One region of the Streptomyces lasalocidi genome, then DNA from elsewhere that is predicted to be linked to it. Evidence: riboswitches for the same ligand, from Rfam matches in the RefSeq annotation. Region 1 holds a riboswitch; each other region holds the start of a gene.
What was found. Region 1 has a riboswitch for cobalamin ahead of E4U91_RS23095 (ribonucleoside-diphosphate reductase subunit alpha). Riboswitches for the same ligand answer to the same signal wherever they lie in the genome.

Region 1 (2,255 bases):
CTGGTTCACCGCGGCGACGCTCGCGTCCAGCGTCTTCAGGAACGGCACGATGCCGTTGGAGTGCCCGTTGGTGCCGCGGATCAGCGAACCCCGGGAGCGGATGCGGGAGTAGGACAGGCCGATGCCGCCGGCGTGCTTGGACAGCCGGGCGACCTGCTGGTACCGCTCGTAGATGGAGTCCAGCTCGTCCTGCGGGGAGTCGAGGAGGTAGCAGGACGACATCTGGGGGTGCCGGGTGCCGGAGTTGAACAGCGTGGGGGAGGAGGGCAGGTAGTCGAGGCGGCTCATCAGGCGGTACAGCGCGGCCACTTCGTCGACCGACCGGGCGGTGTCGTCCTCGGCGAGTCCGGCGGCCACCCGCAGCAGGAAGTGCTGGGGCGTCTCGATCACCCGCCGGGTCAGGGGGTGGCGCAGCAGGTAGCGGCTGTGCAGGGTGCGCAGTCCGAAGTAGCCGAAGCGGTCGTCGGCGGCCGGGTCGACCAGCGCGTCGAGCCGCTCGGCGTGCCCGCGCACGAACGCGGCCGTGCGGTCGGCGATCAGGCCCTCGCGGTGCCCGGTGGCGACCGAGCCGGTGAACGAGGTGACGCCCTGGGAGGCGGCCTCGGCGCGGACGGTGAGGGTCAGCAGCCGGGCGGCCAGCCGGGAGTAGTCGGGGTCCTCGGAGATGAGCCCGGCGGCGGCCTCCGTGGCCAGCTCCCGCAGCTCCGCCTCGTCCGCGCGGGCGGAGCGGCCGCGCAGCGCGGCGGCGGCGACCCGGCCGGGGTCGGCGTCGGGGAGGTCGGCGGTCAGCTCGGTCAGGGTGCGCAGCAGCGCGGCACCGGGACCGTCGTCCTCCGGCTGCGTCTGTGCTGGGGCCGGATCGGCTGGCGCGATGGTCACGTGGGGCTCTCCCTCGCTCGGCTGGGGCCTCACGGAGGGCAGGGGGCAGCGCACGCGCGCACACGGCGTCGCGTCCACCGGCCCATTCCACGAGGCCCGGACGTCGGCGCCCGGGCCGGGTCGGCCTGGGCGCGCTGTCGGCAGGTCCTCGGACTGACGCCCGTGCGGGTGCGCACGGGTACACCGTTGCGGGACAGTTCCGGATTCGCACCGGATTCCCCTGCGGCGACAGCGAGCACGAGCATACATCTTGTGCCCGCTCGGCACGCCACCCCCAGATGTTGTGTCGCGCGCGGGTCCGGGGCGCCCCTCAGGTCTTGTGGCGGAGCGTCAGCCCGTAGGTGAGCAGCGTGAGGTCGTCCAGGTGCGGGACGGGGTTCCAGTCGCGGTCGGGGGTGCGCTCGAAGCCGAGCCGCTCGTAGAGGCGGTGGGCGCTGTGCATGGAGCGCTGGCTGGACAGCACCAGCCGGACGCAGCCCGGGGTGGCGTGGGCGCGGTCCACGCAGGCCCGCACGAGCGCCTCGCCGACACCCCGGCCGCGGGCCTCGCGCACCACCGCGAGCGCCCGTATCTCCGCCTCGCCGGGACGCGCGATGTCGGCGGCCGGCCCGGGCCCCGCCACGAAGGCGACCCCGCCGAGCAGCCGGTCACCCCCGACCGCCACCAGAACCTCGGCGGCGGCGGCCCGGCGGGCGACGTCCTTCAGCACCGGCAGGTACTCGTCGTCCTCGCCGAAGTCGAGGAGGCCGTCGTCGAGGTAGGCGCGGGCGGTCAACTCACCGAGGGCGGCGTACTCCTCGGACCGGGCGACCCGGATCACGGTGTCCATGCGGCGAGTGTGCCGGACGGGCGGGGCGCGGGGCCCCCGTATTTCTCCGGCGACCCGACGACGGGCGCTGGACGGGGGCGGCGGCCGCGACGGACGGTGACCCGGCGGCTGCGACGGCGGGCCGCCGGACGTCCGGGCCGGTCACTGCGACGGGCCGCCGGGTTCCGGCGGCAACCGTGACGGCGGATGGCCCGTGTGACGCGACGGCGGGCCGCCCCGGCGGACGTCGACGGGCCGCCGGACGTCCGGGCCGGTCACGGCGACGGGCCGCCGGGTTCCGGCGGCAACCGTGACGGCGGATGGCCCGTGTGACGCGACGGCGGGCCGCCCCGGCGGACGTCGACGGGCCGCCGGACGTCCGGGCCGGTCACGGCGACGGGCCGCCGGGTTCCGGCGGTGGCCGTGACGGCGGGTGGCCCCGGCGGTGTGACGCGACGGCGGGCCGCCCCGGCGGACGGCGGCGGGCCGCCGGACGTCCGGGCCGGTCACTGCGACGGGCCGCCGGACGTCCGGGCCGGACACGGCGACGGGCCGCCGGACATCCGGG
Region 2 (2,255 bases), 1.0 Mb from region 1:
GCGAGCTTCCAGTACGCCACCGCCGCCGCCCACACGACCAGGAACAGGCCCACGATGAGGTAGCCGACGTGGTCGAGGTCGATGTCGGCGATCCAGGTGGTGACCGCGTCGGTCAGGTCGAGCTTCTCGTGCAGGACGCCCACCAGTTCGATGGTGCCGATGACGAAGGCGACGGCGATGGACAGCCCGGTGATGGTGAGGTTGTAGAACACCTTGCGCACCGGGTTGGAGAACGCCCACTGGTAGGCGAAGTTCATGAACGTGCCGTCGAGCGTGTCGAACAGGCTCATCCCGGCCGCGAACAGCAGCGGCAGGCACAGCACCGCGTACCAGGGCAGCCCCGCCGCCGCGCCCGAGCCGGCCATCACCATCAGGGTGATCTCGGTGGCCGTGTCGAAGCCCAGGCCGAAGACGAAGCCGAGCGGGAACATCTGGCCGGGGCGGCTGATGGACTTGGTGAGGCGGCCGAGGATGCGGTTCATGAACCCCCGGGAGTCCAGGTGCTGTTCGAGCGCGCGCTCGTCGTACTCGCCGGCCCGCATCGCCCGGAACACCTTCAGGATGCCCAGCAGGGCCACCAGGTTGAGCGCGGCGATCAGGTAGAGGAACGTCCCCGAGACGGTCGTGCCGACGACGCCGAGGACCTGGTGGGTGCGCGAGTCGTCGTTCATCAGGACGCCCGCGAGGGCGGCGCCGCCCGCGACCAGACCGGCCATCAGCACCACCACGCTGGAGTGGCCGAGCGCGAACCAGAAGCCCACGGACACCGGCCGCTTGCCGTCCGCCATCAGCTTGCGCGTGGTGTTGTCGATCGCGGCGATGTGGTCGGCGTCGAAGGCGTGCCGCATGCCGAGCGTGTACGCGGTGATGCCCAGGCCGATCCCGAACGCCTTGTCGCCGACCTCGTAGTGGGCCGGCACGACCAGCAGGAACAGGATGCCGAACGCCACCACGTGCAGGGCGGCGATCACCGCCATCAGCCCTGCGGTCCGTACGGTGTCCTCGCGTCGCCAGCGGAAGGAGACGGCATCGGTCATGAATTCACGCTCCAGCACCTCGTGGATCACTTCGTGAGCTGCCGTGGCCGGTCTCCTGGCTTACGGGGCTGGTGCGTCCGCCGTTCCTGCCTTCCCGGTCGTACGACCAGTGGCCCGGCGGGTGCCGGACGGAACGGGGACTCCCCGATCACAGTGGCGAGGGCCGCGCCGGTGTTCCACCGGCTTCCCGAGCACCACGGCCCGCCCACCGTAGGGGGCCGCACCCTCCCCTGCATAGCTGCACAGCTACGCAGGTATGCAAGATCACATACGGGCGCCTGCGAGGATGCCCCCATGCATCTCGTACCGGCCGACCGTGCCGACCGCCGCACCATCGACGGTCACCGGGTGTGCGACGCCATCGCCGCGATCGGTGACGCCGGTCGTGTCCGCGCCTGGGCCGACCGCTTCGCCCTGCTCGCCGACCCCAAACGGCTGGCGCTGCTGCTCGCCCTGCACCGGACCGGCCCGCTGGCCGTGTCCGACCTCGCCGTCGCCACCGGCATGAACGACCCGGCCGTGTCCCAGGCGCTGCGCCTGCTGCGGGCGGCGGGCGTGGTGGCCGGCGAGAAGGAGGGCCGCGTGGTGCGCTACCGGGTGGTGGACGCGGAGGTCGCGGGCCTGCTGGGGCACTGCGCGGCGGACGGCTGAGCGCCGGGGCGGCTGACCCGGCGGACGCGGCCGACCCGGCGGTGGCCGAGCGCCGAACGCAGCCGACTCGAGCCCTGCCCCCTGAGCCGGCCGGCAGGCGTGCCCTGCCCCCTGAGCCGGCCGGCAGGCCCCGGCCGGGCACCCGCCCGCAGCAACCTGGGTCACCCGTACGGGCCCACGCGCTGGTCGGGTGGTGCGGCTGGTGGTGCCGTGAGGGAGGTATCCCCGGGACATCCCGACCGGAGGTCCCCGCACCCCCACGGCCCGCCCGCCCAGGAGGCACCCGATGACCGTCGCTCCCGCCCGTGTCCTCCTGCTCGCCGTGGGACTGCTCGGCGCCACCGGCTGCGCGAGCCTCGGGCTGGAGCATCCGCCGACCGCGCCCCGGTCCCTGCCGACCATCGCCTCCCCCTCGGCCGTGGCCTCGCCCAAGGCGCGCACGTCGGGCGACGGCGCGGCGCTCACCGAGGCGCAGGCGCAGGCCGCGCTCATCACCGAGTCCGACCTGGGCGCGCCCTGGTCCGCGACGCGCGGCGCGGCCACCTGGCGGGACGGCATGCTGAAGTC
Region 3 (2,255 bases), 3.3 Mb from region 1:
TGATCTCGGCCGGGCTGCCCGCCCCCTCACAGATCACCGCGTCATACGTGCCCCGCAACTCGGCCAGGCAGTCCAGCACGGTGCCCAGCAGCCGCTGCTGGCGTCCGCCGTGGTAGCCGCGTGCGCTCAGTTCGCCCACCGGCTTGCCCAACAGCACGACCTGGCTGCTCTGTTCGCCCCCGGGCTTGAGCAGCACCGGGTTCATCTGCGCGGTCGGCTCGATCCGGCACGCCTGCGCCTGCATCGCCTGCGCCCGCCCGATCTCGGCGCCCTCGCGCGTCACGAACGAGTTCAGCGACATGTTCTGCGCCTTGAACGGCGCCACCTTCACGCCGCGGCGCACCAGCCACCGGCAGATCCCGGCGGTGACGACGCTCTTGCCGGCGTCGGAGGTCGTACCGGCGACCAGGAGTCCCCCGTTCACTTCCCACGTCCCTTCCACAGCAGGCGGGCCCCGGCCGTGACGCCGAGCGCGAGCAGGCCGACGCGCCGGGACAGCCGTACGGCCCGGTCGATGTCGGTGACGGCGACGGGGCGCCCGGCGGCCCCGTTGAGCACGGGCCGGTGCTCGACCCGGCCGCCGTAGGAGAGCGTCCCGCCCAGGCGCACGCCGAGCGCGCCCGCGAACGAGGCCTCCACGGGACCGGCGTTGGGGCTGGGGTGGCGGCCGGCGTCGGCGCGCCAGGCGCGGACCGCCCCGCGCGGGTCGGGCCCCGCGAGCGTGGCGAGCACGGCGGTCAGCCGGGCTCCCGGCCAGCCGGCGACGTCGTCGAGGCGGGCGGAGGCCCAGCCGTAGCGCAGGAAGCGCGGCGACCGGTGGCCGACCATCGCGTCCAGGGTGTTCACCGCGCGGAAGCCGAGCAGCCCCGGCACCCCGCCGACGGCACCCCACACCAGGGCGCCGACCACGGCGTCGGAGGTGTTCTCGGCGACGGACTCCACGACGGCCCGGGCGATCCCGTCGGCGTCCAGCGCCTGCGGGTCGCGGCCGCACAGGTGCGGCAGCCGCGCGCGGGCCGCGTCGACGTCCCCGTCCCGCAGGGCCCGCCCAATGGTGTCGGCCTCGCGGGCGAGCGAGGTGCCCCCGACGACCGCCCAGGTCGCGGCGGCGGTCAGGGCGACGGAGGCGGCGGGGGAGCGGCGCACGGCCCGTTCGGCGACGGCCCCGAGGGCGACGGCGCCCCCGGCGCACACGGCGGTGTGCAGGGCGCCCCAGCCGCGGTGGTCGCGCCACAGGACCCGCTCCACGGCCGCGGCCGCGCGTCCGAACGCGGCGACCGGGTGCCCGCGGCGCGGGTCACCGAGGAGCAGGTCACCGAGGAGGCCGGCGGCGGCGCCGTACGCGTACGAGCGATCGGCACCCATCGGCTCAGCCGGCCGTGCGCGCGGGGGCGGGCCGGGTGGTGGTCCTCACATGGCAGCCGAGCATGGCGGTATGTCCTCACTCAGGGTGTCCACGCCCTGGTTCGACGAGACCGGCGGTGAGAGTTCCTGGCTCCCGGGGTTCGCACCCCGGTGACAGTGGCGGGACCGCGCCGGACTCGCACCGGCTTCCTCTCCTTGCCGCCGTACATGGCCCCGGCAGTCCACCACGCCCCCCGAACGACCGTCAACTTGCCGTTGACCTGGGGCGGAGGAGTGTGTGGAGGCCCACACGGAAGGGGCCTGCGGGGTCACAGCGACGCGGGGTGCCCGAGGGGCACCCCGCGTTGCGTGGTCCTGCTACGACGATGCGGCCGGACTCAGGCGACGATCAGGCTGATGCCGTACGCCACCGCCGCCGCGCACGCCGCGAAGCAGGCGTACGCGCCGGTGACCGCGAGGGCGGCCGAGCCGCCCCGGGCCTGGGCCCGCTCACGGGCGGACAGGCCCGCCACGCCGAGGGTGAACAGGGCGACGAGGCCCACGGTGACCACGAGGCTGACGCCGAAGACGGAGCCCAGGGCTGCCCAGTCGATCTTCATGCTGCTTCTCTTCCTTCAGGCCGGGGCGGGCTCAGACGGCGGCCGGCGGGGCGGCCGGTTCCGCGGCGAGGGCGGCGGTCGCCGTGGCCCCGACGGGGGCGGCCACGACCGGGGAGGGCACGGCCGGGGAGGCCACGGCCGGGGAGGGGATGACCGCCGACGGCTCGTCGGTGGCCGGGAGGCCCGCCGGGGGCGGGGTGACGGCCGCCATCGCGGCGGTGACCACGCCGGCCGGCTCCTCGGCGTCGTTGACGTTGGTGTGGTCGACGACCTGGCGGCGGGAGATCTTCC

Region 2: another riboswitch for cobalamin. It lies ahead of nicT (Nickel transporter NicT); the one in region 1 lies ahead of E4U91_RS23095 (ribonucleoside-diphosphate reductase subunit alpha).
Region 3: another riboswitch for cobalamin. It lies ahead of E4U91_RS08195 (cobalamin biosynthesis protein); the one in region 1 lies ahead of E4U91_RS23095 (ribonucleoside-diphosphate reductase subunit alpha).

Annotation. Positions count from the first base shown of each region.
Region 1 covers NZ_SZNQ01000001.1:5,097,775-5,100,029, forward strand. Annotated here, with positions in the region: gene E4U91_RS23095 (ribonucleoside-diphosphate reductase subunit alpha) at 1-879, opposite strand, end outside; cobalamin riboswitch at 1,002-1,124, opposite strand; gene E4U91_RS23100 (GNAT family N-acetyltransferase) at 1,190-1,708, opposite strand.
Region 2 covers NZ_SZNQ01000001.1:4,074,907-4,077,161, reverse strand. Annotated here, with positions in the region: gene nicT (Nickel transporter NicT) at 1-1,037, opposite strand, end outside; cobalamin riboswitch at 1,066-1,251, opposite strand; gene E4U91_RS18265 (ArsR/SmtB family transcription factor) at 1,332-1,688, shown strand; gene E4U91_RS18260 (hypothetical protein) at 1,975-2,255, shown strand, end outside.
Region 3 covers NZ_SZNQ01000001.1:1,828,477-1,830,731, reverse strand. Annotated here, with positions in the region: gene E4U91_RS08200 (cobyric acid synthase) at 1-424, opposite strand, end outside; gene E4U91_RS08195 (cobalamin biosynthesis protein) at 421-1,365, opposite strand; cobalamin riboswitch at 1,467-1,606, opposite strand; gene E4U91_RS08190 (hypothetical protein) at 1,743-1,964, opposite strand; gene E4U91_RS08185 (inorganic phosphate transporter) at 1,996-2,255, opposite strand, start outside.